Regions from separate parts of the Butyrivibrio sp. ob235 genome, predicted to be linked through region 2. Evidence: predicted binding sites of a transcription regulator. Region 2 holds the regulator's gene; each other region holds the start of a gene.
The links. The regulator Rex, encoded in region 2, represses fermentation and respiration genes when NADH is low (regulators of the CRP and FNR family bind a similar motif). The targets are predictions, from matches to a motif close to ATTGTTAANTANTTAACAAT.
Positions count from the first base shown of each region.

Region 1: a site for Rex is predicted at 5,726-5,745, ahead of BMW61_RS04045 (iron-sulfur cluster assembly scaffold protein). Genes of this name have one in related genera too.
Region 3: a site for Rex is predicted at 4,884-4,903, ahead of ptb (phosphate butyryltransferase). Genes of this name have one in related genera too.

Region 1 is NZ_FOBE01000002.1:361,171-371,560, reverse strand. Features, by position in the region: partial or broken gene BMW61_RS23030 (AAA family ATPase) at 1-379, opposite strand, end outside; gene BMW61_RS04060 (GH25 family lysozyme) at 881-2,242, opposite strand; gene BMW61_RS04055 (sensor domain-containing diguanylate cyclase) at 2,367-3,749, opposite strand; gene BMW61_RS04050 (GGGtGRT protein) at 3,959-4,978, opposite strand; gene BMW61_RS04045 (iron-sulfur cluster assembly scaffold protein) at 5,001-5,693, opposite strand; gene BMW61_RS04040 (hypothetical protein) at 5,834-6,274, opposite strand; gene BMW61_RS04035 (histidine phosphatase family protein) at 6,465-7,286, shown strand; gene BMW61_RS04030 (acylphosphatase) at 7,609-7,884, opposite strand; gene BMW61_RS04025 (glycosyl hydrolase family 8) at 7,894-9,075, opposite strand; gene BMW61_RS04020 (ATP-dependent helicase) at 9,332-10,390, shown strand, end outside.
Region 2 is NZ_FOBE01000001.1:107,497-117,886, reverse strand. Features, by position in the region: gene BMW61_RS00475 (hypothetical protein) at 1-955, shown strand, start outside; gene alr (alanine racemase) at 1,114-2,319, opposite strand; gene BMW61_RS00465 (NAD(P)H-hydrate dehydratase) at 2,368-4,011, opposite strand; gene BMW61_RS00460 (hypothetical protein) at 3,989-4,672, opposite strand; gene BMW61_RS00455 (redox-sensing transcriptional repressor Rex) at 4,705-5,355, opposite strand; gene BMW61_RS00450 (hypothetical protein) at 5,657-5,992, shown strand; gene BMW61_RS00445 (ABC-F family ATP-binding cassette domain-containing protein) at 6,061-8,055, opposite strand; gene BMW61_RS00440 (FAD-dependent oxidoreductase) at 8,058-10,390, opposite strand, start outside.
Region 3 is NZ_FOBE01000002.1:50,983-61,372, forward strand. Features, by position in the region: gene BMW61_RS02750 (hypothetical protein) at 1-1,366, shown strand, start outside; gene glnA (type I glutamate--ammonia ligase) at 1,523-2,878, shown strand; gene BMW61_RS02760 (ANTAR domain-containing response regulator) at 2,904-3,455, shown strand; gene BMW61_RS02765 (acyl-CoA thioesterase) at 3,563-4,072, shown strand; gene BMW61_RS02770 (HD-GYP domain-containing protein) at 4,144-4,803, shown strand; gene ptb (phosphate butyryltransferase) at 4,918-5,835, shown strand; gene buk (butyrate kinase) at 5,905-6,972, shown strand; gene BMW61_RS02785 (response regulator transcription factor) at 7,118-8,722, shown strand; gene BMW61_RS02790 (sensor histidine kinase) at 8,726-10,060, shown strand; gene BMW61_RS02795 (ABC transporter substrate-binding protein) at 10,211-10,390, shown strand, end outside.

The DNA of each region.
Region 1 (10,390 bases), on a different contig from region 2:
GATTGGAGTTTATAAAGTTCTCCATCGGTTCCGTGTAACCTGCAACAATAACAACGAGATCATCTCTGTGATCCTCCATAGCCTTGAGGATCGTATCGATTGCCTCCTGACCGAAGGCATCATTTTCCTGAGAAAGCGCATAAGCTTCATCTATGAAAAGTACTCCGCCGAGAGCCTGATTTATCTTCTCCTGAGTCTTAAGAGCTGTCTGTCCGACATAACCTGCTACTAGACCGGAGCGGTCAACCTCGACGAGCTGTCCCTTGGAAAGAACACCAATCTGCTTGTAAATCCTGGAAATAATGCGGGCAACTGTTGTTTTACCTGTTCCGGGATTACCTGTAAATACCAGGTGAAGTGATACAGGTACGGACTTCATACCTTCGTCTCTTCGTAGCTTCTGAACCTTGGCAAAATCGGTAAGTTCCTTAACATCGTGCTTGATGGAGGAAAGACCTATCAGAGAATTCAGATCTTCCATCGGATCTGTCTCAGGTTCCTCTGGCTTTTGCTCCTGCTTAGGTGCTGCATCTCCTGTTGACACTGCTGTAGGTGCCGGAGGAACGGGCTTGTTCTTGTTTTCGAAAAGTTTTCTCGCCTCTTCAAGTGCCTCGTTGGCATCCTGATAATGTTCGGTTTTTCTGCCTGCATTTCCGGATTCAGGCTTAGCGGGGCTGTTTTCCTCAGGGTACTTAGGACCTATGTTCTCTTCACCTTTTTTCAGATTTTCAAAGTCCCTGCTGACCTTCCTTCTTATGCTCTCTTCCTTCTTCGGATCATCAAATACCGGCGGTTTTCCGTCTCCGCCTGATCCCGGGCCGAAGAAGTCGTTGTAAATATCTCCCATGAAATTGTCTGACATCGTAATGCTCCTTGTAACTTACTGATACCACTCCGATACGTCACATCTGTTTGCAACGCCGTAGCCTGTACCGTTTGATGTAAACTGCCATGCAAATTTATTGCCCTGGTCATATCCGCAATATCCGCGGTAATCTGCTACCCAGAGAGGGTACTGCAGCTGACTCATATCAAGTCTGTTATTGTACCACCAGGTTGATGAATAAACACCACCGGTGATGCCTCTTGCATAAAGCTGAGAAACCGTAGCCTTTACTGCGGCTGTTCTCTGAGCAACGCTCATATTATCCGATCTGCCGGAGCCTGTGCCACTGCTCTCAACATCGATAAATACAGGCATCGATGTATTAAGTCCGCTTATGGTATTGGCAATCCAGTTAGCTTCCTCCGCACCCTCTGCTTCGTTTACAGCTGTGGTAAAGAAGTAGAAAGAGTAAGGAATTCCGTACTGCTGGCAGTTATAAACATTACTTCTGAACTTGGAATCCTCTACAAGAGCACCGCTGCCGTATCCGCGATAACCCACACGGATAATAACTCCGTCGCAGCTGTTCTTAAGCTGCTTCCAGTCATTAACGGTATTATGGCTTGAGATATCCACAAGCTTACCGGTGTTGTATGTAAGTGAACAGATGCTGCCATTATTATTGTTTTCCTTGGGTGCATCGGGATCGATAACCAAAACCTTGCAGCTTGCTGCCTTATTGTTGGAGCCTGCCCTGCAATAGATCTGGCAGTCGCCATATCCCTGCAAAGTAACAAGTCCTCTCTCATCAACCGTAGCAACATTTGTGTTTGTGCTTCCCCAGAGAATAGGTACATTCGAATACTTCGAAGGTTTTACCTTTGCAGTAAGCTGGAAGGTCTTTCCTTCATAGTTTCTGGTCTTAAACTTTTTACTCTTAAGATTCAGCTTAACGCTGCTAACTTTTACTTTTTTTGCGACGGTAAGGTGAAGAACGAATTTCACTCCATCCTTCTTATTGGTAACCGTGATGTCACACTTACCCTTCTTAAGAGTGGTTACAACACCCTTCGTAGTTACGGTTGCAACCTTTTTATTTGATGTTTTGTACTTGAACTGTGATTTGTTCTTGGAAGTCTTGATGATAGCTCCGTATCTGGTAGCTGCAATGGCAAATTTCATGCCCGGCATGACACGGACTTTCTCAGACTGAGCATTCTCCGCATCCCCGTCAGATACCTCGGCAAGCAGCGGATTGAAAACAGCTTCGGACTCATCCTGCTGTTCAATAGATATTTCTTTTGTATATATGCCCGAATAATTGATCTTCGCGGCACTAGCGTTCATAGCAGGTACTGCCGTAAATACAAGCGCTGCGGAAAGTATACCTGCAAAAATTCTCTTAGATAATTTCATACACTCCTCCATATTAAACAAAACAACATACCATATAAATTATACCACAAAAAGCGGCTGCCTAGATAGACCAATCTAGGTAGCCGCATATATTCGGCAATATTTTGAAGCACACCGCAACTATTTATATTTTCCTGCTCTTGAGTTCAGGGTGCTCCTTGTAGAATTCCTCTTTATCCTTATACATGGCAAGATCTGCATTTCTCATGGCTAAACGGATGTCGTCACCTTTTGATGAAAAGTGGCTACCGATAGACATTGTAATCTCTGCAGGATAGGTTGTTTTTTCACGAAGCTTATCTATTTTCTCGTTAAATGCATCCTCTGTGGTATTTATGCTGATAATGGTAAACTCATCACCACCGGCTCTGTAAATCTCATCCGTATCAAAGACGGAGGATATTATAGATGCCGCAGACCACAGCATCTGGTCGCCTGCTTCGTGGCCATACTTATCGTTTACATACTTAAGACCATTCAGGTCAATAAAAATCACTCCGTAAGGCCTGAGCCTAAGTTCCATTTTTGATACAAAGGCATCTACCCTCATATTCATGGCATTTCTGTTGAAAACTCCGGTCAGTGAATCCATGTTACTGAGTTCTCGCATCTTTTCCATAAGATTATGGTTTGCAAGCTCCGCAGCCAGGAAAAACGAAGTATGCTCAAGAAGTTCCTTAATCTCAATAGTTCTCGAAACATCAAAATTTATTACGTAAAGATATCCAATCGTGATCTTATTCTGGACAAGTGGAACAAAGCAGATGCTTTTTGCTCCATTATCTCTAAGCGAATGTGCCCATTCCGGATTTCTTTCCTCCAGGCTTTTCATGTCATCCTCATCGGTTATAATAACACAATTACTTTTCTCAATTGTCTTATCCCAGGTCTTAACAACCTCAGGCGGAATATTCTCAATCCTCTTCGCATGTTCTGCTTCGTCTACATCTTTTGTCTTACCACCGATATATTTAAGTCCATGGGTAAGCTCGTCTATACTGAGAACAGTCACGCTGTCCGCATCACATTTTTCATAAATCTCCCGGACAACCTCATCCACGGCCACCATGAAATTGTCCGAAGTACGGAAAGTGGCACAGCTTTTTATTACAGACGCTGCTGTGTCCATCGTAACATTGCCCATTCTCTCGGGATCCGCTTCCTTTGTGAGTTCATATGAAAAAATGCAATATCCGATATCGTCACGATCTGAGGCAAGCGGAATATAAACCTGATCCATCCACATTCCTATAGCCTTAGCCTCAACATAGGTATGGATCTGCTTATTGCGCAGTGCAGCCGATGATACAAAATGCTCGAACTTTCTTTCCTTGGGGAAAAGCTCGGTATAAATCATTCCGTCATAATAGGTGGGCGGCATAGTTTTTTTATATTTTTCATTAGCCGCAACAATGCGCAGTTCACCCATCTCTCCGTCCGGGAGTCTCTCCACCGACAGGACGCAGGCTATTGTATTTAATGAATTAACTAATGCGGAAAAATCCATATCTTCACCCTTATATTTTGCTGAAATATCGCAGTGCCATGTGGATATTTGAATCCTATTTCCCACAATACTATTGTATAGGAGCAGCAGTGAAGTATGAATTATCTAAAACTTAAATTTCTGTAAAAGATTATAAAAAAGAAGCTGTGAAAAGGAATGCCTTCTCACAGCCTCTATTCTTGTTTTAATTATTCTATGATACCGGGATCTTAGAATTTTCCAGCCTTTGCAGCTTCCTCGATGGAAACGGCTGTAGAAACAGTCATACCAACCATCGGGTTGTTACCAGCGCCGATAAGACCCATCATCTCAACGTGTGCGGGAACGGAAGAAGAACCTGCAAACTGAGCGTCAGAGTGCATACGACCCATAGTATCTGTCATACCGTAGGAAGCAGGACCTGCTGCCATGTTATCGGGATGAAGTGTACGTCCGGTACCACCACCTGAAGCAACTGAGAAGTACTTCTTACCAGCCTCAGTACGCTCCTTCTTGTAAGTACCTGCAACGGGATGCTGGAATCTTGTAGGATTGGTTGAGTTACCTGTGATAGATACGTCAACGTTCTCCTTCCACATGATAGCAACACCTTCCTGTACATCGTTAGCGCCGTAGCAGTTAACCTTTGCACGAGGTGAATTTGCATCCTTTGAATAGCACTTTCTGAAGACTTCCTCTACCTCACCTGTGAAGTAGTTGTACTTTGTCTCTACATATGTAAAGCCGTTGATACGGGAAATGATCTGTGCAGCGTCTTTTCCAAGACCATTAAGGATAACGCGAAGAGGCTTTGTACGAACCTTGTTAGCCTTCTCTGCGATACCGATAGCACCCTCAGCAGCTGCGAATGACTCGTGACCTGCAAGGAATGCGAAGCACTCTGTATCCTCTTCAAGAAGCATCTTACCAAGGTTACCGTGGCCAAGACCAACCTTTCGACGGTCAGCAACAGAACCGGGGATGCAGAAAGCCTGAAGGCCGATACCGATTGCTGCAGCAGCATCAGCAGCCTTGCGGCAGTTCTTCTTGATTGCGATAGCAGCACCTACTGTGTAAGCCCACTTAGCGTTCTCAAAGCAGATAGGCTGAATGCCTTCGATGAGGCTGTAAACATCAATGCCTGCTGCCATTGTAATATCTTTACATTCTTCAATAGAAGAGATGCCATACTCCTTAAGGCAAGCCAGGATCTGGGGCTCTCTTCTTTCATATGATTCAAATAAAGCCATTATTTTTTCCTCCTTACCTTTATCACTGTTTTCTGGGATCGATGAATCTTGCAGCGTCTGCTACACGACCATACTGACCCTTAGCCTTCTCAATAGCTGTGTTTGCATCGTCACCAGCCTTGATGAAGTCCATCATCTTTCCAAAGTTAACATACTTGTAACCAATGATCTCGTCGTTCTCATCAAGAGCAAGGTCTGTGATGTAACCATCTGTAAGCTCAAGATAACGAGGTCCCTTGTCAAGTGTACCATATGTAGTACCTACCATTGAACGTGATCCCTTACCAAGATCCTCAAGGCCGGCACCAATCTGAAGTCCATCCTCTGAGAATGCAGACTGTGTTCTACCATAAACAATCTGAAGGAACAGCTCTCTCATAGCTGTGTTGATAGCGTCACATACAAGGTCTGTATTGAGCGCTTCAAGAACTGTAAGACCGGGAAGAATTTCAGCTGCCATAGCTGCTGAGTGAGTCATACCGGAACATCCGATAGTCTCTACAAGTGCCTCCTGGATGACACCTTCCTTAACATTAAGGGAAAGCTTACAGCCACCCTGCTGAGGAGCACACCAGCCAATACCATGTGTATAACCGGAAATGTCCTTAATCTCTTTGGACTGAACCCATTTTGCTTCTTCAGGAATGGGAGCAGCACCATGATGTACCCCTTGTGTTACGGGACACATATTTTTTACCTCTGTTGAGTAAATCATAAGTACCTCCTTATTGTTAGTGTTTACTATAGTATGATAAATTTTTATCGTTTACTACGCACTACATTTGGATTCTACTAAAAAATGCAGATTATATCAAGGTTTTATGAGTGTTTATGTTATTAAATAATAATAAACACTTATTGATACCTATCGTAAACGACTTTACCGTCCTTAAACTCCCAAATTCTTGTTCCGTTGGCATAAACTATGTATGTGCAGCTTGATTTCTTGATGCCGACTTTCTTAGCCTTTTTCTTGAATGTCTTTGAAACCTTCTTTACTGAATCTCTGGCCTGTCCTATTTCCTTAGGCTGCATTTTTGCTGACATATCAAACATCCATGCATCCAAGGGCATATCCAGCTTAATTGTGAAGTTGTATTTGCTGCCCTCTTTTTTATATGTAACCTTGAGGTTACCGGTTATACCCTTGCACTTGTTTCCACCCTTGTTGATCTCTTTGCAAAGCTTCTTCGCAGCCTTGTCCTTGTTTGCTGCGCTTGCTGTCATTCCTACTGCGCCAAATACCATCATGAACGCAAGCATAAGTGACAAAACTTTTACTACTACTTTTTTCATACTCTTTCTCTCCTTTTTTGTATAGTTCCCCTCATGTGTTTTGTCCGGGCAGATTGCCCACCTGTCTATGATAGCAGAAAATAGTTGGGCTGTGGGATTTTTATTGAAACTATTCTTGCTTATGGATGCAATCGTCCGTAAAATACGGTAGAGGAAATAATTCAATTAATTGTGACTAAGGAATTTCAGAATGAAAATATTTATTTTAAGACACGGAACAACTGCATGGAATAATAAGAGACTTATTCAGGGGCAGACTGATATACCGCTGGACGAGCTCGGAAAATTGATGGCTACGGAAACCGGAAAAGGACTAAAAGCTGCGGGCGTTTCTTTTGATAAGGTGTATTCGAGTCCTCTTTCGAGATCGTATGAAACGGCTGAGATTGTTTTGCGGGAACTTTGCGGAAGTAATGGCGATAGCTGCACTACTTCCAGTGAATGCCACTTGAATGAAAGTCAAAATACGTTCAATATTACAACCGATGACAGATTGAAAGAGCTTCACTTTGGTTTCATGGATGGCGGAAGTGTTTTTGAGATGACGGAAGATGAACACTGTCCTTTCAGATATTTCAAGACAGCACCCGATTTATATGAGAAGGAAATTCTCGCCTGGAGGAACTCTAATAATACCGAAGACAAAACGGCTAATCCCGAGCTTCTGAGTGAGCTCTGCCTTCGTGCGAAGGATTTCATGATAAATGTTATAGAGCCGATGGCCAACTCGAGTGCAAATGCTAACAATACTTCAGCTTCCGAAAGCGATTCTGCTTCTTGTGATAGTACCGTTCTCATAAGTGCTCATGGGGCACTCAGTAAAGCCATACTCATGTATGTCCGCGGTGAATCCGATCTTGCAAAATTCTGGGGCGACGGCCTTCTCCCCAACTGCGGAATTGCAGTTGTCGAACTGACTTTTGACGCAAGGAAGCCAATCTACAAAATTCTGAATTCTTCCGTGGTCTATTACGATGAAAGCATCCAGGATAAAGCGCCGAAGCTACTGTAAGATTCTTCGCAAATACAGCTTTTTATTTTATTTGTTACTCTTTTTTAGCGCTTTTTCTTATAAAAAGAAGCCATTTTTTCGCAATCCATAATAAATAATAAGTTTGTTACTCCTTTTTCATAATAAACAGAGTAACAAACTTTCTTTTTCCCCTTAATTGCGAAAATATTGCTTTTCACAATCTCCAAATAAGACTAAAAAGAGTAACAAACTAAATAAAATATGTAAATTGCGAAAAGGCAGAAAGTTGAATTACTTTCCGCCTTCATTTTTCTACATGAATAAAATTTGTTCTAATCAACTTCAAATACAAATTACGTACTTAATACTTAATCTCGAAGGTTCGCTCATCTTCTTCAACAGGAATTGTCGCCATGGTCATGTCCATCACATCAATGTAGGTGCCGGATTTGACGGCGGCGATCCACTGCTGAATTTCTTCCATTGTGCCCTGGGCTTCTGCCGTAACCGAGCCGTCCCACTCATTCTTCACCCAGCCGGTCAGGCCGTACATATTGGCTGTATGAAAAGCAGTATAGCGGAAACCCACTCCCTGCACATATCCTTTGAACTTTACGTGAACGCGAACCTTACTCATATTTTTCCTTTAATAAATCCTGTAATTCCCAGACAACGCCAGAAGTGCAAACATATAGAGACAGTTGTCGTAGTATCTGCGCTCGCCCTTCCTGAGCGGCTGATTCCAGAACCATTCCACCCATTTACGCGCGGTCTCAAAGTCGGCACCCGCTTTGTCGTTATCGCTGCCGTCCGCTTTTGCCCCCGGGTTATCAATCGCAAGCGCACCCTGCGCAATTGTTGCAAGCAGTCCAAGCGGATGAAGCACAGGTCTCTCGAGAGGTGTCCCGTCTACCTTATAGGCACATCTGACAGCCTCAAGATCTGTTCCGAAAAATTTCATCATCTTAAGCGGAACTCCTAGCTGGCCGCAGTCCTCACCGAACCAGATCGCATCAAGGCCGATATTCGCAGCAGTTCTGTAGGCATCGCTGAAGAAGTCACCAAACTGTCCCCAGGGGAGCTGCTTATCCATGGGTGTTCCGTCAAAATTGCCATACTCAGGGCTAAGTCCGGTGTCCTTGTGACAAGCCTTTACAAGATATTCCCTGCTGACCTTAGCAGCTCTTGCAAAAAATTCTCTGTCCTCCTCGTTTGCCCAGAGCGCAAAGAGCTCATAGAAATGAGGCAGATGATAAGAAGGGTCAGTGTGCGGGCATCCGGGTACAAACAGAATTTGTCCGTTTTCCCTGTTCCACATGGGTGCTCCGGGCCTGCTGTTTTCACCCTTATGAAGGCATGCGCTCAGTATGTTCCTGGCCTCCCTGCTGTAGTTGAAAATTCCCTCGCCGTCGCCCCATCTGTGAGAAGCGAAAAACAGCGCCATCGCATAGAATTCCTCTCCGTCAGGAGCCGGACCATAGGCGTTCTTTTTGCCGTTTGTCTGACATGACCAGGCAAAATAACCTTCGTTTTCACCCTCGTCCATGTACATGTAGGTCTTGGACCACTTCCATATTCGGTCAAACTCTTCCTTCATGTCAAGCTGAACGCACATCATCATTCCGTAGGACATACCCTCGGTTCTGGCATCATTGTTGCCGGTGTCGGTGAAGTATCCCATATCCTCCCCGGCTTCGTGGTAGATTCTCTCATTATCATCATAGAAAAAAGTCTGAACCGACTCTTTGATCTTAGCGCTTATTTCTTCATCGGATTTCCCGATTTCTCTGAAAAGATTTCTGTATTCGCCTGTCTTAAATGCTCCCATTTTCCGACTCCTCACTTTAAAAAAAATTCAGGATGATATCTTGATTATAATGGCTGTCATAAAGTAATTTCTACTGATATATTCTCATGACAGTTTTTCCATGTCTTACTTAAAGTTGCTTTTTTATATGTGGTTGTTGCGGTTCGGAGTCTTTATTGCAATCAGAACGTTTGTTTGGTAGAATGTATTTGAATTACGGAATTAGTTTCAAATTAAGCACTTTTTGCTACATAAATCTTATCAAAAGGGAACCAGCATGACAGATATTCTTGAGAATTTAAATAAAGCGCAGAAGGAAGCGGTCACCACGACGGAAGGGTACGTCCGCGTCATCGCCGGCGCGGGAAGCGGCAAGACGAGAGCCTTGTCGCACCGCTTTGCATACCTTGTAAACGGACTTGGTATTATGCCGGGTCATATTCTTTGCGTGACTTTTACCAATAAATCCGCGAACGAAATGCGGCAGCGCATCCACAATCTCACAGGTGATAACGACACCGGATACATCAACACTTTTCATGGATTCTGCGTATCTGTGCTTCAGGAGGATTCGCACGCGGTCTCCTATCCCAAGAGTTTTCTTGTGCTGGATAATTCCGACATCGACGAGATGCTGAAGATCATCTACGAGGAGCGCGGGCTTTCGCTTCGCGACATGACTTTCAGCGCCGCCAGAGACATGTTTGAGATTCGCAAGATTTTCAAGGAACCCGAGTACTACCTCGATATGATCACCATGTCACTGGATACTCTTAAGGAAAAATACGACAAGGCCACTGAGGTATCCGACATCCTCTTCTACGGCTACCTTTACCAGGAGAAGAAATGCTTCGGGCTTGATTACAACGATCTTATCAAGTTCTCTCTCTACATCTTTTCACAGAACGAAGACATCAAGCTCAAGTGGCAAAAAAGGCTCGAGTACATAATGATCGATGAGTTTCAGGATATCGACAGCCTCCAGTACGAGCTGATGGAGGTGCTTTCGGGCTACCATAAGAATCTTTTCATCGTGGGCGATCCCGACCAGACCATCTACACCTGGCGCGGCGCCAATGTGAAATACCTGCTGGATTTCGATAAGAATTTCCCTGATGTCACGACCATCATGATGAATGACAATTACAGGTCCACGCCCCAGATCCTTTCAGCCGTTAACTCTCTTATTGATAAAAACACGCAGCGAATCAAGAAGGATCTATGTTCCACGCTTCCCGCCGGTGAGAGTGTTCTTTGCCATTTTGCACCGAATACCGCGGACGAAGCCGACTGGATCACAGGCGAGATTCTGACTCTTAAGGGGATGGGCATCCCT
Region 2 (10,390 bases):
TTTTGAGTTCCTTACAAAAGGACTTATATGGATAATTAAAAACATTTTCGATATGATAGGTTTTTTCCTTCGCTTATTATTCTGGCTACTGCGACTGTTCTTACTTATACTGCCTGTTACAGGAATTGTTTACAGTCTTTTTTTTATTGCCTTGATAATAGAAGTTTTTGCAGGTGAAAACGTCCTGTCTTCTATACTTCCCATCAATTTTGATTCCACAAGCACGAAAAATCTTATCCTTGAAACGCTTCAGGGATATCTTACACTTCTGTCCCAGTACAGTGGAACTCTTATGTATTTTATACTGTTTTTGTTTCTGCTCATACTTGCGGTTCCGATATTTCTTGTATTTATCGGTGCAGGGACCTTTGTCTATGCGGGAAGAATTTTGCTCATCCCAGTACTGATAGATCTATTCGGATATCTTGTCGGAAGCGTAATTATAGGAAAATCGTCTTCTGATGTATTCAAAGCCAGATATCGCAGACTTTTCCCTTCAGTAGGACGAAAGCTTAACGAAAAGAGCTATGACAGATGGCTTCAAAGACACCACGATGAGTTTGAAAATGATACTTTCGGTCAGACAAAAAGACAGAAAGCTCTTGATGATTTTTATGAAGAGGACTACGAAGATGAATATGAGGATGATTACAATAATGAATATGAAGAAGATTTTGAGGAATATGAAAATGGATCAGACCTCTATTATGAGGAAGACTTTGATGATACAGAATATGATGAAGAACCAATAAAAAGCCGCTTTAATAAACCATTTAAGCACAGCTCTGCTGCTGAGCACTTTGACTTCTTTGCCGGATGCACAACCCTTGATTCAGCAAATAAAAAATATAAATCTCTTGTAAAGCTCTATCACCCGGATAATATGGATGGTGATACTTCCGCTTTGCAAGAGATAAACCATCAATACAGCGAGGCAAAAAAAAGGCTGGGGTAACCCCTCATCCGTCAGCTTCGCTTACACCTGTCTTCGCTCCGCTTCGGTCCGCGCTGAACCGACGGTCTACGTTCCACTCCGGTCGTTGCTAAGCACTCGTCCCCCGGACGAGTAGCAACCCCGGACGTCGAGCGCCCCCAAGGGAAAGGCTTTTTTTATTAAATCTCAAAATCCTTTAATATTTTTCCATCTTTGACATAAAGTCTTGGAACGCGGTGATTTAAATCGCAGGTAAATTCATAGTTAAATCTTCCGCTGATCTCACCAAGCTCCTCGACAGTTATTCTAGCGGGTTCTCCTTCTCCGAAAGAGCTTTCGGCAGTGCCTATAAGGATAACCTCATCTCCCTCTTTTGCATTGGGAATACCGGATATATCCACCATAAACTGATCCATGCATACTCTTCCGAGAATTCTGGCTTTTTCACCATGAATAAGAACATATCCCTTGCCGCCTGAAAGGCTTCTGGGATAACCATCACCATAACCTACCGGAATGGTCGCAATTCTCATTCTCCTATCGGACACAAATGTTCCGCCATAGCTCACGGGAGTGTTCTCCGGGATATCCTTTATGTATGATATATGGCTGTATAACGACATTACGGGCTTAATGTCTATCTTATTTCTGCTCACCTCTTCCGAAGGCCACATGCCGTACATGGTTACACCACACCTGACCATATCCATATGAGCTTCGGGCATATCGATTATGCTTGCACTATTTGAGCAATGCACTATCGGTATCTTGTATCCGTTATATTCTTCAACTTTTGAAACAAAATCACCGAACTCCTTAAGTCTTGTGTGGGCATCGGTAAGATCAGCCTCATCAGCTCTTGCAAAATGGGTAAAAATACCCTCAACCTCTATTCCGTCTGTAGCAAGAGCAGTTTTTACAAAGTTCTCGCCATCAGCATCAGGGCGAATTCCAATCCTGCTCATTCCACAGTCCACTGCAATATGCACATGAAAAACCTCTTTTCCGCCCTGAGCTCGTCTCTTTTTTACACGCTCTGACAAATGATTCAACATGTCATATCTGAAAACCGCAGGCCTTATATTCTCTCTGAGCATTCTCTCGTATGCATAAGGGAAAGTGTAGCCTAAAACAAGAATAGGCTTACTTACGCCTGCTTCTCTTAATTCAAAGGCTTCCTCTGCAGTTGCTGTTGCGAATCCCCATATATAAACATCATTTTGGAGCATCCTTGCGATCGGAACCGCACCAAATCCATAGCCGTCTGTCTTAACTACAGCCAGCATTTTTGTATTTCTCGGAAGCGAATTATACATACAATCCACATTGTGGGATATCGCATCCAAGTCTACCTTTGCATATACTCTTGAATATTCATCAAGCATTTCTCATATTGCCTCTGATTTCATAATATTTGTTTTTTAACTCAAAGCTTAACAGCTCATATTCCCGGAAAAAATATCTCGAAGACTTCCTGAGATATCTCTTGCCGTCATACCCTGCCTTCCGTGCTTTACTGCCGCCATATCTCCTGCTACACCATGCAGATAAGCACCGGCCACAGCAGCTTCAAAGACATCACTGTATCCTGAAAGAACGAGCGCACCCAAAAGACCTGCAAGAACATCACCACTTCCTGCAGTCGCCATTCCATCATTTCCGCTTATATTAATAAAATTTCTTTCTCCGTCGGAAATAACACTTCGTGCGTCCTTACATATAATACTCGCATGAAATTCTTTTGCAAGTCTTGCCGTCTCATCCATGATACAAGTCCTGCAATCATGTATATCCTTACCGCTAAGTCTTGAAAACTCAGCCAGATGAGGCGTCATAATAATATCTGCATTGTATGCGCAAACAAGATCTCTTATATCTTTTTCGGATGATATGATATTAAGTGCATCCGCATCAAGAATAAGAGGGAGCACAGCATTTTGAAGAATAATCTTCATGATTTCTTTTGCAGAATTATTGATTCCTATTCCCGGTCCGCATATTATAGCATCCGCCCATCCGATTGCTGAAATAAGAGCTTCTTTGCTTTTGCTATATTCAATAGTATCAGAAAGATTGAATCCCTCTTCGGTATAAGTATCCGTCATGGCTTCAGGCAGAAGTGTCTGAATAGCCGAGAGATTTGCCTCATCTGTATAAACCTTTATCATGCCGGCACCGCTTCGAATGCAGCTCTCAGCAGCCATTATGCATGCACCGCTTATTTTTTTACTTCCGGCAACCACAAGAACTTTCCCAAACGAACCTTTATTACCCGCAGGATTTCTTGGCGGCAGCAGCTTAACCGGGATTTCCTTTTTATCAGGGATGTCAACATACTTAAATTTGGGATAATCCTTCAAAAAGCCATCCTCAGTGATACCCACATTCACTATATGTATCTCACCTGCATGAGCAGCTCCAGGATAAAAAACAAGCCCCATTTTCAAAAAGCCAAAGGTCACTGTCTCATCTGCCCTTATTGCATAGCCATGTACCTGCCCCGTATCCGAATTAATACCTGTTGGTATGTCAGCTGCTATAACATGTGGGAATTTCCCATCATAATCTTCTCTTGAATAATTGATTTCCCATACCGCGGCTGAATAATCCCCCGTAAGGTCCCTTGAGCAGCCTATTCCCAGCATGGCATCAATTATTACGTCACATTTTTTTATTTGAGAGCCAAGTTTGGACTGATCAAAATCCACGACATTAAGGCCATAGGACAATGCTATTTTCAGCTGTGAGCTACATGCGGAAGTCCTTTTTGTATTTGAAGCCTTATCACTTAGACTGTGATTAACAAGAACAAGCGTGACAGGTATTTTATCCTGAAAAAGAAGTCTGGCCGCTGCAATTCCATCACCGCCGTTATTCCCGCTTCCCGCAAGAATCAGAACCTTACCACCCTCCGGAAGAGCTTTTTTTACATATTTGCATATAGAAAGCGCCGCCCTTTCCATAAGAACATCCTGCGGCACTCCGAACTCGGAGATTGTAGCCGCATCACATCGCTTCATCTCGGCAGCGCTTACAACATAATTTGAATTTTTATCAATTATCGGTAAATTTTTCATCTTCTACTATTATCCCATCGCGTTCAGTCATTCCGGGTCTGATTACAGGGTGTCGTTTTTCAGGATCGTACTTTAGATCAAAGAGATCAATAACTTCAGGTCCGAAAATGTTGTGCATATAGGAATATACATTAAAGTTTTCGAGCTCTTTTTCCTGCATTCGGATAATATTCTTTTTCAGCTGTACCCTTACTTTTGATATCCACTCATCAACAGCATCGATTTCGAGGGTATTATCATGCATTCTTTTATAAAAGATATTCATCGTCTCGATCATGAGCTGATAATCGATCTGATAAATCTCTCTGGGAAGTCCGAGCATATCGTCCTCGCACTCCTCTATCTTATCATTGCACTCCTTGATAAGGCGTGTATGATCATCAATTTCGGCCTCAATCTTCTTCCGCCTCTTTGGATTCTTTCCCGCATCATCTCTTAGGACAACAATCTCACCGAGAAGCTTTTTCTTAAGCCTCTTTATGTCCTTAATTTTTTCCCTTGTCTTTTCCTGTATGTTCACAAGCTTATTAAGCTCAGCCTCAAGCTCCTTTATTTTGGGAGTTTTGGGACTAAGAAGGAAAAGCTGTTGCCATTTTTCATCCTTGGAAAGAATCGGAATATCCTTTCCGACAAGAGCATCAGAATAGTCGTTATTAGCCATACCGGCATCCTCCAAGCGGTTTAAATCACTTGTTATTTCCTGGAGTTGTGATTATTTTCATATCTATCAATGCTATATGAAAGTTTCATAAGCGAATCTGACAGATGAACATTTTCGACCTGAACATTCTCAGGAAGATCAAGATCAACATGTGCGAAATTCCATATAGCCTTTATGCCGCATTTTACAAGTTTATCCGCCATAGGAACAGCCTGATCCTTAGGTATTGCAAGGACCGCAATCTCTATCTTATTTTCTTTTACAAACTGTTCAATCTCTTCGACAGGTCTGATCTCAATATCACGTATTTTCTTACCATGAAGCTTAGGATTTAAATCAAAAGCTCCTTTAAATATAAATCCTCTGTTGAAGAAATTGTTATAACCGGAAAGAGCCTGTCCAAGATGACCTGCCCCAATAATGATAAGTGTATGCTCCCTGTCAAGGCCGAGTATCTTACCTATTTCCTCATATAAGTACTCAACATTATAGCCGTAGCCTTGTTGTCCGAAGCCTCCGAAATTATTAAAATCCTGCCTGATCTGTGAAGCAGTAACCTTCATAATATCGCTGAGTTCCTGAGATGAAACTCTATCTATTCCCTGACTTTTCAGTTCACCTAAGTATCTGAAATAGCGGGGCAATCGGCTGATAACAGCCTGAGATATTTCTTTTCTCGCCATACATCCTCCATGACTGACACCGAAAAAATTATGTTATTTATTACCCTGTAAATTCGGCTAATTTTAATTATACTATCTGTTAAATTTTCGTCAATCTTATAAATTGACTTTACAATAATTTTATTTGTCATTAATACAAATTTGAAAATATGTTTCAACGTAGATAATATCTGATGAAATTAGTTTTCAGAAATATGCATTTTTATTTTTTCTTTAATACCCAGTTTATGAATTGTTTCGAATTGGAAATTATAATAACCATATCTTCCTATGTAGTTTTTTAGAAGTTGGAGATAAAAATATGGGAATGTCAATTGATGGATTAGGTGCTTACAATATGTACCAGGCAAGGCCTATGAATTATACAGTATCCAATCAGGCTCCTGTATCGGATGTGTATGACAAGCATAAGGCTGTTGGTGATATCGCCACTGTTGCTCCTGTCGTTTATCCTAATGCTCAGGAAGTAAAAGTCGGTGAAGTTGCCAGTACCGATGGCAAGGATGAAGCTCTGAAAGTAAGCCAGCAATATAATCAGATTGCTTCAAAATTCGGTAACACAACGGTAGGTTACGGACGTGATATGTCAGGTTATTCCTACAGTCAACCCGGTAGTTCCTTTGATGCTTTTGCATAAGGGTTTTAAATGAGAAAAGTAAAAAAGAAGTTCTTCCAAGTTAGTCCTTGAAAGAGCTTCTTTTTTGATTACTCAGATAAGGTTTCCCATTCATCATAGAGTTCCGAAAGGCGTTCTTCGTTTGATGAAAGTTCATCGGATAGCTTTCGAACCTTAGCAAGATCGGTCGCTACATCAGGATCTGAGAGTTCTTCATTTATTATCTCATTCCTCTCTTCCAACTTAGCTATCTCATCTTCACATTTTTTCAGAGCAGCTTCCTGTTTACGCTTTCTTGCTGCTTCTTCTTTTTGTGCTTTCCAGTCTGCTGCACCTGAACCGGAATCAGCATCGGAAGTACTTCCTTTTGAAGCAAGCTTGCCAAACCCCGAACCTGAAACAGCATCTGCGGAATCCATCTCGATTCCTCTGCCAAAAGAGGAATTATCTCCTTTTTCAGCAATAGCACGAGCTGTCTGTTCCTCACAATGCTCCATATAGTAATCGTAGTTACCAATATAATTAACCAGTGATCCGTGAGTAAGATCAAGTATTCTGGTCGCTGTTTTGTTTATAAAATATCTGTCATGGCTGACATATAAAACAGTTCCTTCATATCCGCAAAGAGCATCCTCAAGAATTTCCTTGCTGGTAATATCTAGGTGGTTCGTAGGCTCATCGAGAATCAGGAAATTAGCTTCTGAAAGCATAAGCTTTGCAAGTGAAACCCTTCCCTTCTCTCCACCGGAAAGATCTCCGATGCGTTTAAACACATCATCACCGGTAAAAAGAAACGCTGCAAGAGTGTTCCTGATCTCAGTATTATTCATTGACGGATATGCATCGGATAATTCTTCAAAAAGAGTCTTTTCATTGTGAAGAACCTGATGTTCCTGATCGTAATAACCGACATGAACCTTTACACCGAGAATGATTTCTCCTTCATCAAGAGTCTCCATGCCATTAATGATTTTAAGCATTGTTGTCTTACCGGTTCCGTTATCGCCGATAATTGCAACACGCTCACCCCTCTTAATATCAAAAGAAATATCCTTAAAGAGCTGCTCATTTCCAAAGGATTTGGCAATACTCTCAACATGCATTACGTCATTACCGCTCACGCAGTTAGGTGTAAGGGTTATACGCATATCATCCCTTACCTCCGTGGGCTTCTCAAGACGTTCTATCTTATCGAGCATCTTCTCTCTGCTCTCGGCACGTTTGATACTCTTTTCACGGTTAAACTGTTTAAGCTTATCTATAACTTCTTCCTGATGCTTAATTTCTGCCTGCTGATTCAGATATGCCTTCAGCTTGGCAGCTCTGATCTGCTCGCGTTTTTTAGCATATGCAGTATAGTTTCCAATATAAACATCAGCATTTGTCTGATCTATTTCGATCACTTTTTGGGCGATACGATCCAGAAAGTATCTGTCATGGGATACAATAAGCACTGCACCCTTATAATTCATAAGATAACCCTCAAGCCACCTTATGGAGTTCATATCGAGATGGTTTGTAGGCTCATCGAGAATTATAAGATCCGGGCTCTGCAAAAGAAGCTTACCCAAAGCCACTCTGGTCTTCTGCCCTCCGGAAAGCGTCGATGTTTTCTTATCGAATTCATCCTCAGAAAATCCGAGACCTTTTGCTACACCAATGACCTCACTCTCCCAGGCATAACCGTTTTTAAGCTGGAATTCGTGGTTCATCTGAGCATAGCGTTCCATGAGCAGATCAAGTTCTTCGCCGCGAAGAATATCCATCTGAGCTTCCGCAGCTCGTATCTCAGTCTCCAGATCAATAACATCCCTTTTCATCTCGCGAAGCTCTTCATAGATGCTGTGCGCACTGTCTATGTTCTGATTCTGAGCAAGATATCCAAAAGTCGTGTCTCTTGAGAACGTAACCGATCCGGTATCGGGAGTAAGCTCACCAATAATCATTCTGATGAGCGTCGTCTTCCCTGCACCGTTTATTCCTACTATCGCAGCCTTCTCGTTATCCTCAATATGAAAAGATACTCCCTTCAAAACATCCTTACCATCGAAGGATTTTGAAAGATCATGACAGTTTAGTACCAAAATTATTTGTTACCTTTCACCTTGTTAATTACTATTTTGGCCGCACGCTTCGCAGCATACGGTCCGACCATTTTGAGCTTATCCTCTGATCTTACCATAGTACTTGCTTCAGGTATATCCCTGCTAAGATGAATTGCATCAAATTCGCATTTTGTTGTGCACAGACCGCAACCGATACATTTGTTTTCATCAACAGTAGTTGCACCGCATCCAAGGCATCTGTTTGCCTCTTTCTTTACCTGCTCCTCTGTGAGGGTAAGGCGAAGATCGTCAAAGGTATCCTTTGCAATTCCGGCTTTTTTGCCAGGAATTTGACGCGGAGCATTGTCAAAGCTCTCAACAAGTATATCATCCTTATCAAGTTCTATAAACTCTCTTCTGTCTCTTGCAAGGTCAAGTCTGTTTCCGGGATGTACAAAACGGTTCATTGAAACGCATGCTTCTCTACCACCTGCGATAGCATCAATTGCAAATCTGGGACCTGTAAATACATCTCCGCCTGCAAAAATATCAGGCTCTGCAGTCTGAAGTGTAAGTGAATCAGCAATAACTCCACCGTTAGGACGAAGTTCAACCTTGGTTCCCTTAAGAAGGTCACCCCATACAATTGACTGTCCAATGGACTGAAGAACGTTCTCACATTTAATAGTGATGGTCTCGTTCTCATCGTACTTAGGATTGAATCTTCCGTCAGGATCCTTTACAGAAGTACATTTTTTGAATACTATGCCTGTAACCTTACCGTTTTCAGTAAGAATTTCCTTAGGCCCCCATCCGTTTAATACTTCAATGCCTTCTTCTTTAGCTTCCTCAACTTCATCCTTTGCGGCAGGCATTTCTTTTTCACTCTCAAGGCAAAGCATTGTCACCTTTGTAGCACCTGCTCTTACTGCAGTTCTTGCAACGTCGATTGCTACGTTACCACCGCCGACAACAACAGTGTCGCCATTTAATCTTACACTGTGATCAAGGTTAACCTTTCTGAGGAAATCAACACCTGTCTGAACTCCCTCAGCGTCCTCACCGGGAACACCTGCAAGTCTTCCGCCCTGGCATCCGATTGCAAGGAAAAATGCCTTATACCCCTGTTTCCTGAGTTCCTCGATAGTAACATCCTTACCTACTTCAACGCCGCACTTGAACTCTACGCCCATCTGCTTCATAACGTCAATCTCGGCCTCGATGATATCTTTTTCAAGACGATAGCTGGGAATACCGTTCATAAGCATTCCACCTGGTCTCTTTTCCTTCTCGAATACTGTTACCGGATAACCGTCTCTTCTGAGGAAATATGCTGCGGAAAGTCCTGCGGGGCCTCCCCCGATAATAGCCATCTTGTAGTCATCTGACCACATTCCGCCGTCGTGCTTCTCGCAAAGCGGAACATATCTTGAATCCTTCTCAAGATCAAGAGAAGCTATGAACTTCTTGATTTCATCGATAGCCAGAGGCTGATCGATAGTACCTCTTGTACAAGCATCCTCACAGCGTCTGTTACATACAGCACCACAGATCATCGGAAGCGGATTATCCTGCTTTATAAGCTTAAGGGCATCCTCATATCTTCCTTCTGCAGCCATCTTGATATATCCCTGAACGGAAAGATGTACGGGGCATGCTGTCTTACAGGGAGCTGTACCTGTTTCATAGCAGTTCACTTTATTGTCATCACGATAATTGTAATTCCACTTTTCAGGTCCCCACTTCTTGGAATTAGGAAGTTCCTGTTTAGGATAAGTAACCTGTGAGCCATCCTTTTTGCAAAGCTTCTGACCAAGCTTAGCTGCACCTGCAGGACATACCTCAACACATTTTCCGCAGGCAACGCACTTATCCTTCTCGACATGTGCGCGGTATGCAGATGCAGAAAGGTTGGGTGTGTTGTAAAGCTGTGATGTACGAAGTGCATTACATACACCGGGAGCACAGTTACAGATAGCAACTATTTTTCCTTCTCCATCGATATTTGTAATCTGGTGAACATATCCGTGGCGCTCTGCACGCTCAAGAATCTCGTAAACTTCTTCCTTGCTTACATAATGGCCAATTCCACGGCTTTCCATATACTCAGCCATATCGCCCATTCCGATACAGTAGTCACCGCGAATCTCACCGCTTCCCTCTCCGCGCATTGTCTGCTGTTTTCTGCAGGAACACTCGGAGATACCGTATTTATCATACATATCAATCCATCTTGAAAGATGCTCAACAGGGACTGATGTATTCTCAATGCTGATAGCTTTCTCAACAGGAATAACGTGCATACCTACACCTGCTCCTCCGGGAGGAACCATCTGAGTAATGCCGCCAAGCGGAAGCTGTGTCATAAGATTAA
Region 3 (10,390 bases), on a different contig from region 2:
TGTTAATTCCGCCTTTGTGGTGATGCGGTTTGCAGAGGCACAAGGGACATATAAGATATACTATCACTTCGATCGCTCGGATATTCCGAAGGAGCCGCACAAGCCTCTTATTGAATTAAAACCTGAGGATCATCCGGTTTTCCATGCAGAGGGTGCCATGAAGAGGCTTCTGGAGGCGCAGGGAAAACTTAAAGCAGCACCGCCGCCAAGTCCCGATGATGGCAGGAGGCAGGCTGTTGCTAATCGTATCGCGGAGATAAACAGTGCACAGGGGGTAACAAGAGCAAAGACTCTTACCTCAGGTGGTGAGCGCGACAGCTATGTTATATCAAGCCCGGATCAAAAACTTAGGATTGTGATAAGCGGCATGGGAGCTACGAAGGGTCACATTCGCGAAGTATTTTACGATGATGAGAGAATCGGCGATAACCAGTTTCTTTCTTCCTTTGTGAAAAGCGGAGGAACTGTTTCCGAGTTTACCTGCGAAGAGATCAAGGACGCCGAGCTTGCCGGAGAAGGCATGGGAGTTACGATTTCCGGAACGGTTCACGCAGGCGGCGAATCAGCTCCCGGAAGGTATGAACTTCAGATTATAAAAACTGCAGCGCTTAAAGGTATTGACGGAATTCTTCTTCATATGGATGTTACCTATCCCAGTCTTGAGGGTGTGGGAGAGGCATTTTTGGAGGAGATCGCACCGCTTCAGATTTCGCCGCAGTATCGTGCGGGTGTGTCGGTAATAAGGAGAAGCTTTAACGGAATCGTGGGTGATTATCCGGTTTCTGTTTTCGGAAAATCGGTTCCCGGAAATGAGAATATCGCATCCTTTAATCATCAGATGACCGCAGGTATTGTGGGAGCAAAGGGAGCTCTCTCCGGAATACTTATAGGAATTCCGAGGACTGTTCTGGGAGGTCTTGCTATATGTCCCGGAAGACTTTTGACTGACGGAGAAGGACAGCACCTTAATCTTAATCCCTACGGAACCTATGGAATACAAAGTAAGAAATATCCTTCTGAGAGCGAGGGAGTTTTGCAGAAGTATGCGGACAGTTTTGTCAATGAAAAGCCCATAAATACGGCATCTGCTTACAGCGGAGTGAGGGAGAAATTCTGCATGTGCCTTGCGGGCTTTGCCGGTGCAAACCCCAGTGAGGGACAGCTTTTGGAACTTTCGGCATTCTGCGACGGCGCGATAATCTGCGGCGATGAGACGGGAGTAATTCATCCTTTCGAGGGTGATAATGTGACTCTTCCCCGAGCTTATAAGGAGATTCCGATAGGGACGGATAAGAGAGAAGAACATTATAACAGTAAGAACATCAAAACAGAGCTTGCAAAGTTTTTGTCTAAGAAGCGCAGATGAAAATAAAACGTACAAAAATGATTGACGTTAGCTTGTGTTTTCTGTTATCGTAGACAAAAGGCAAAGGCGCCATTCCAGTGGGATAAGTGTCTTTGCCTTTAGTTTTATATACACGCGGCAGCGCCGCCGCATATTAAGGCGCAGAAAGAGGACGACATGGGTAATCTAACCAAGAAGGATATCTTTAGAATAGTCAAGGAAGAGGATGTTGCTTTTATCAGACTTCAGTTCTGCGACATTTTCGGAACTCCCAAGAACATCGCGATAACCGCCGGGCAGCTGGAGAGCGCACTTAACAACGACTGCATGTTTGACGGTTCTGCAATAGAGGGCTTTACGGGATTGGCAGGAGACCAGTTTGAAGACCTTGAGAGCGATATGTATCTCTACCCCGATCTTGACAGCTTCCAGATTTATCCCTGGAGACCTCAGAGCGGAAAAGTTGCCAGAATGTTCTGCGACGTCTATACCGCAGACAGAAAGCCTTTTTCAGGTGATTCAAGATCAATATTAAAGAGAGTCCTTGATGAAGCTAAGGATATGGGACTTATCTTCAAGGCAGATCCCGAGCTTGAGTTTTTCCTTTTTGATCTTGACGATGAGGGACAGCCCACGACAAGAACGCATGAGAATGCCGGCTATTTTGACCTTGCTCCCGCAGATCAGGGTGAGAATGTGCGCCGTGATATTATCATGAACCTTGAGGAACTCGATTTTAATATAACGACATCTCATCATGAAATTTCACCTGCCCAGCATGAGATTGATTTCACCGAGGATGATGCTGCAAGAATGGCAGATATGATCATGACCTTCAAGATGGCGGTCAAAACCATCGCAAAGCGTCACGGACTCTATGCCACTTTTATGCCCAAGCCCAAGGAAGGTGTGAATGGTTCCGGTATGCATATCAATATCCTTTGTGAGGATGAGGATGGTAACGACCTTTTCGCCGGAAAGGACGGAAAGCTTTCGGACATGGCCAATCATTTTATTGCGGGTGTCCTTGACCATATCTGTGGAATAACTCTGGTTACCAATCCTCTTGTAAATTCATATAAGAGACTTGTACCCGGGTATGATGCACCTGTAAATGTGTCCTGGTCATCATCTTCAACCAACAGGAGTGCGCTCATCAGAATTCCTTCAATGACAGGAAAAAATGCGAGAATTGAGCTTAGAAACCCGGATGCTGCCTGCAATCCTTACCTTGCGCTGGCGCTTATACTGGCAGCGGGTATGGATGGAATTAAGAAAGAGCTCACACCTCCTGCAGAGCTCAAGGTCAACCTGAAAAATAAGACCGATGAGGAACTCAGAAAAACCAGGCTTTCCACCCTTCCCGAGACTCTCGGAGAAGCTATCGAAAGCTATCAGAAGGATAAATTTGTAAAGAAGGTACTTGGCGAAGCTGTTTTCAACAGATATCTCGATGCCAAGCGCAGCGAGTGGAAGAGCTTCCGCACCTGTGTAACCCAGTGGGAAATCAGGGAATATTTGAATAAGCAGTAATAAACTTTTTTAAGGAAGTACCAATTTGCAAAACATCATCGTTGCATTCGCAAAGCAGACGGATGCGCAGAATTTCAAAAGCATATTGATGCGTGGCGGTTTTGAAATCGCTTACGTATGCCAGACCGGTGCTCAGGCTCTCACAGCAATGGAGAACCTTGGTAGCGGCGTGGTCATTTGCGGCTCAAGGCTGGGCGACATGCTGTGCACCGAGCTTTCAGAGGATATGTCTGCGTATTTCAAGATGCTTCTGGTGGCAAGCCCTGCGAAAGCGGATGAACTTGGACTTCACGCGTATGAAAATATCGTCTATCTGCCAACTCCCCTGAAAAAGGATGACCTCTATTCAACCCTTACGATGATGATTGAGGGCGTGCAGCTTAGACGCAAGAAAATAAAAGACAAGCGCAGGTTCAGGAGCAGCGAGGACCAGAAGGTTATCGACAGCGCCAAGGCTATCCTTATGGAGCGCCACAACATGACTGAGCCCGAAGCACACAAATATCTTCAGAAGTGTTCCATGGATTCCGGAACATCTCTTCTTGAAACCGCAGAAATGGTTTTAAGTCTTAAGTAATCACATAGCAAGTTATGTTATAATATTTACTATAAAGCCTTCCCATTGGGGGAAGGTGTCAGCGAAGCTGACGGATGAGGGGAATATTATACATACGGAGGCTTGTTATGAATAATCGTGTTTTTCATGTAGATCACCAGATAGCAAGTAAAAATGTAGAGGAGTCGGTTACCGAGTGGACCAGAGTTGTTCAGTACAATGAGATCAACGGCTACGACAGACTCTTTGGCGGAGAGCTTATGAGCTGGATCGACCAGGTGGCGGGAACCGTTGCACTGCGGCACGCAGGAACACCCGTAACTACTGCTGCAATCGATAACATGCAGTTCAAACAGGAGATCAAGCTTAACGATATCGTTGTTCTTATAGGAAGAATTACTCACGTAGGCCGCACCTCTATGGAGGTCCGTGTAGATACCTATGTTGAGGATCTCAGGACAGGCATGAGACATGTGGTTAACAGAGCATATCTCACCGAGGTTTGCGTAGATGAGGACGGAAGACCGACGACAGTTCCCTACGGTCTTAATGTGCGCACCGAAACTGAGCGGGCTGAGTGGCAGGGTGCCGAGAAGAGGATTGAACTTCGTGCACAAAGAAGAAAAGAGGGCTTTTAAAATTCCCTGTGATGTATTAAAATCTAATAACTGTTTTAGATGGGAATTAGAAAATCAAGGGAAGTCATTAAATGGATAATTTTGAAATCAAATATCATCAGCAAAAGAGAATCACGGATCAGCTTATGCATGCACTTGCAAGGGTTGCTGATGAAAACGGAAGATATACAAAAGAGCATTCTGAGAGAGTTGCGCTTTACTCGATGGAGATTGCAAGACGCATGGGGAAAAGCCGCATGGAGCAGTACGAGATATATCAGATGGGACTGCTTCATGATATAGGTAAAATCGGTGTTCCCGACTCCATAACCGCTAAGCCGGAGGGGTTGCAGGAGGAAGAGTACGACCTTATGAAAAAGCATCCAATGATAGGTGCGAAGATCCTCCAGGACATCACAGAGATTCCGGGGCTTGCAGTGGGTGCAAGATGGCATCATGAGAGATTTGACGGAAGCGGATATCCGGATGGTCTCGTAGGAATGGCAATTCCTGAGGAGGCGCGAATCATAGGTGTTGCGGATGCCTATGATGCAATGAGCTCAGAGAGAAATTATTCCTGCGTTATGAAGCAGAAGAAGATTAGACAGGAAATCGAGGATGGAAAGGGAACCCAGTTTGATCCCGAAATTGCCGATGTTCTTCTTCAAATGATAGACGACGACAAGAATTATGTAATGAATTCCGAAGTACCTACATATATTATAGAAGAATACTTCTCAAGAATGGAGTAAATAAGCCAGTTAGATTGAAATGCGTGGCACATCGTGGTAAAATTTTAACGATGTGCCATTATTTTATTATATGGCAGAGAATTATTATTTTTTCAACAATCAGGAGGAACACAAATGAGTAAGAGTTTCGACGATATTCTTGCAAAGTTAAAGACAGCAAGCACTAAGAAGCTTGCGGTTGCATGCGCACAGGATGAGCCTGTTCTTGAGGCTGTTAAGCTTGCTAAGGAGCGCGGCATTGCCGATGCAATCCTTGTAGGCGATAAGGATGAGATCGAGAAGATCGCAGCAGGTATGGGAATGGATCTTTCCCAGTTCGAAATTATTGATGTGAAGGACACAGTAGAGGCAGCTACAACTGCAGTTTCACTTGTTCATGACGGTAAAGCTGATATTTACATGAAGGGTCAGCTTGATTCCAAGACCTTCCTTAAGTCAGTTCTGAATAAAGAGGTTGGACTTCGTACAGGTCGTCCTCTTTCTCATGTTTGTGTATTTGAGATTCCAGGCATAGATCGTCTTTTATTCCTTACAGACGTTGCTTTCATGCCCTATCCGACTCTTGAAGATAAAAAGGTTATTATCGAGTATACAGTTAACGTAGCACGTGCTTGCGGAGTTGATTGTCCTAAGGTTGCTCCTCTTGCAGCAGTTGAGGTTGTAAACGACAAGATGCCCGTTACAGTTGAGGCAGCTGAGCTCACACGTCTTAACGAGGCAGGCGAGATCAAGAACTGCATCGTTGACGGACCTCTTTCCATGGACCTTGCAATTGATCCTTCTGCAGCAGAGCACAAGGCAGGTGCTAAGGATCGTAAGATTGTCGGCGACGCTGATATTCTTCTTTTCCCTGACATCCATGCAGGTAACCTTACTTACAAGACAATCGTTCGTCTTGCAACAGTTAAAAACGGTAACATCTTAACAGGAACCAAGGCTCCCGTTATTCTTACATCACGTTCCGATTCAGTTGAGGTTAAGCTCAACTCTATCGCACTTGCAGCAGTAGTAGCAGAAGAGAAGAACCTCTAATAGCCTTCCCCTTGGGGGGAAGGTGGCACGAAGTGCCGGATGAGGGGGTATAAAAAAGGAGAGAAAACCATGATTAAAAGTTTAATTATCAATCCCGGTTCCACATCAACAAAGCTCGGTATCTTCGAGGATGAGACTCTTAAGATGGATGAGACACTTCGCCATCCCACAGAAGAGATTGCAAAGTATGACCACATCACAGATCAGCTTGGCTGGAGAAAAGAACTTATTCTCAATTTCCTTAAAGAGTCAAATGTTGATGTTAAGTCTTTTAACGTAATCGTAGGCCGCGGCGGTCTTGTAAAGCCTATCCCGGGCGGTACTTATGAAGTTAACGATGCACTCCTTAAGGATCTTAAGGCAGGCGTTCAGGGTGAACACGCATCTAACCTCGGCGGACTTCTTGCAAAAGAGATCGCTGATGAGATCGGTGTTCCTTCCTATATAGTAGATCCCGTTGTTGTAGATGAGCTCTGCGATGAGGCAAGAGTTTCAGGTCTTCCTCAGCTCCCCAGAGTTTCAATTTTCCATGCTCTGAATCAGAAGGCTGTTGCCAGAAGATTTGCTAAGGAAAACGGCAAAAAGTACGAGGATATCAATCTTGTAGTAGTTCACCTCGGCGGTGGTGTTTCCGTTGGTGCTCACAATAACGGTCAGATCATCGATGTATTCAACGCTCTTGACGGTGACGGAGCTATGTCTCCTGAGCGTGCAGGCGGTCTTCCTACAGGCGGTCTTATCAAGCTTTGCTTCTCAGGTAAATATTCTGAGGCAGAGGTTCGTAAGATGGCAGTTGGTAACGGCGGCTTCAATGCATGGCTCGGCACCAACGACATGAGAGAAGTTGTTAAGATGAGAGATGAGGGCAATGAGAAGGCAAAGCTCGTTATCGATGCATTCCTTTTCCAGCTTGCTAAGAACATCGGATCCGAAGCAGCTGTTCTCGACGGTAAGGTTGATCAGATCATCATCACAGGTGGTATTGCATACAATGCTGCACTTATGGATAGATTGACAGATAAGGTTAAGTTTATTGCACCTGTTACTGTTTATCCCGGAGAGGATGAGCTTCTTGCACTTGCTCAGGGCGCCCTTCGCGTTATGAACGGTGAGGAAAAGGCTAAGATCTACGAGTAAAACGAGCCCTCATAGCCTTCCCCTGGGGGGAAGGTGTCAGCGAAGCTGACGGAAGAGGGGTGAATTGACCCTTCCGGGTGTCACACCTGGAAGGGTTTTTATCTTATAGGAAATGTCTCCGAAATTCCTATTTTTTGGAGGAAACATGAAAGTTTTTTTGGTGGAAGACGAGTTTGTCGTCAGAGAAGGAATTAAAAATAATATAGACTGGGAAGTACATGGCTACGAATTCTGCGGCGAAGCGGGAGACGGTGAAGTGGCCTATCCCATGATTCAGAAACTCCAGCCGGATATCGTGATCACAGATATCAAGATGCCCTTTATGGATGGGCTGACTCTTAGCAGAATGATAAAGGAGCAGTTTCCCTGGATAGAGATAATTCTTCTTACGGGTTACGAAGATTTCCAGTTTGCCCAGGAAGCTATAAGGATAGGTGTGTCCAGCTACCTTAGTAAGCCCATAAGCGGTGAAAATCTATTAAAAGAGATTGATAATCTTGCTGAGAAAACAAGAGAAAAGCGCCGTGAGCGTGAAGTGAAAAAGCGCTATGAAGAAGAAATGCTGGAGCGCACTGAGTACGACAGACAGGAACTTTTCGCAGATCTTGTGGCAGGCACCAAGGGACTGTCTGAGATTCTTGACAGAGCTAAAAAGCTTTCACTCGACCTTACTTCCATAAGATATAACGTGATTCGTCTAAAGGTTTGGTCTACCCGCCATGATGCCTACGAGTATTCCCAGAGTGTTGTGGAAATTGAGAAGGGTGTAAGGGGCATTGCGGAAGAGGCAGGTGCTATTTTCTTTGATCTTGGAATCGAGGGTGCGGCACTCTTGTTCAAGGGTGATGACGATGAATCCATTGGTGCGAAAATCGAAGAAAGCATGCTCAAAATGAAGAAGCTTTTCGAGAAGTACCATCATATAAAATATTTTGGAGGTGTTGGACAGTGCGTAGGACGAGTTTCGGATATCCCGATATCTTTTTCCTGGGCCAGCAGAGCCTTCGCTCACATGTATTTGACAGATGACAACGGCTTTTTGATAGGTCAGGAGGACATGCTCCATCCCCAGCAGGAGGATGTGGTTTTGTCGGAAATTGACCCGAGACATATAGACAGAAGGCTGATAAGAGAGTTCCTCAGAAGAGGCGATACCACTGAGGCTGAATTTTTCATAGAAGAGTTCATTAACGGAATGGGAAAAGGTGCGATTCGCTCAACTCTTCTTCGTCAGTATATTGCGATGGATGTCTATTTCTGTGTTACGGACTTTATGGAAAATGAGCTTCACTGTGAGGAGAAGCCGGAGATACCCGTTCCCGATGTCCTTGCGGATGAGGAAAAGACGCAGCAGTATATGGTCCGCATAGTAAAAAATGCTGCGGCTTTAAGGGAAAATGATAACAAGGGACATTATCGCGACGTTGTAAACGAAGTGATGAATTATATAGAGGAGCATTACACGGAGGAGGATCTGTCGCTTAATACACTTGCCGCGCACGTTAACTTTTCACCTAATCATTTAAGTGCAGTTTTCAGGCAGCAGACAGGTCAGCCGTTTATCAAATATCTCACCGACTATCGTATGAATGCTGCGAAGGAGCTTCTCAGCAGTACATCCAAAAAGAGCAACGAGATAGGGCTCATGGTGGGATATAAGGATCCTCATTATTTTTCGTATTTATTTAAAAAGACTCAGGGGGTTACACCTACTCAGTACAGAGGCGGTAATCGCACGGAGGAGAATTAGTTGATGGAAAACGGATTGAGCAGACGGTCGGTTAGCGGAAAATCCAAGCTGGCCAATCAGATAAGAATTTCATATGTGATACTGCTCCTTCCGAGCATCATTTTCATGGCGTACGCTTTTTATAATATGTGGACGATCAATGAGCGATACAAAGACATGCTAAGTTCGGTGGTGGCGGCCAGTGAATTCAGTCTTGATTTCAAAGAGGACTTTGATTACGAGACCTATTTGCTCATTGTTGGAAACGTAGCGCTTGCGGATTCCAAGATACCGGAGTATTTGTCCGATGCCAGGGAAGTTGTTGAGAGGCTCGAGGATTACACTGATACCAAGGATAACAGGAAGCGTCTTGAGAGCGCACAGAAATACCTTAACAACCTCGAGACTTATATTGATCGAATCGAAGATAATATGAACTACGAGGACAGGTACGAGGCAAATATCACGATCTGGGAGAATGATGTCCAGATTGTAACGTCGCTTTTGCAGGAAACCATCAATGAGTACGTCTACTATGAAAACAGACAGCTTCAAACGGCTCAGCAGGAGACCAGTCAGTTCTATTTTGATATCGTAAAAATCTCAACCGGTTTGTTTGCATTTATCGTTATCTTCATTATGGTTATGTCTTTCTGGGGGCCTTTGTGGATTACAAGGCCTATCGAGGAGCAGGTAAAAAATGAGCAGAAGCAGCTGAGAAAAGCGGAGTTTGAGCTTTTGCAGGCGCAGATAAATCCTCACTTTTTGTATAATACGCTCGATGCTATTGTATGGTCCGCGGAGGCCGGTAATCAGAAGCAGGTTGTGAGCATGGTCGGAAGTCTTTCCGACTTTTTCAGAAGCTCACTAAATAAAGGTAAAGAAATTGTTACCATCAGGGAGGATCTGCAGCACGTCAGGAGTTATCTTGAGATTCAGCAGATAAGGTATCAGGATATCCTTTCGTATGAGATAGATGTTCCGGAGACGATTTATGACTATGTGATTCCGAAAATCACAATTCAGCCGGTGGTAGAAAATGCGCTCTATCACGGAATTAAGAACAGGCGAGGCGGCGGCAAGATAATAGTTACCGGCGGAGATCTGGGTGAGTTTATCCAGATCACTGTAAAGGACGATGGTATGGGCATCTCCGATGAGAGACTTGTATCGATCAGGGAAAATCTGAAAAGTGACAAGCCCGAGGATAATACAATTTACGGTCTCTACAATATAAATGAGAGAATCAGGCTGTCGTTTGGTGATGAGTACGGTGTGGGAATTGATTCCACGGAAGGTGTCGGGACTATTGTAAATATTCGCCTCCCGAAAATCTTAACCGAAATCATAAAAAAATGAACTTAAATAAAATTTACATAAAAAAATCAACTTCAATGCATTTTTTATTCAATGGCTTTTTTTACTAAAAAAATTAGAATAATACTTGTCGGGGACATAAGGGTTCCCACAGCTATTAACTTTCATATTTTTTTAGGAGGAAAAAAAGTTATGAAAAGAAAAGTATTGTCAATGGTAATGGCATCAGCAATGGCACTTAGCCTTGTTGCATGCGGTGGCGGCGCAAAACAGGAAGCTCCTGCAGAGTCTGCAGCAACAGAGACTCCCGCAGCTGAAGAGACAACAACAGAAGAGCCCGCAGCTGAAGAGACAACAGCTGAAGAGACAACT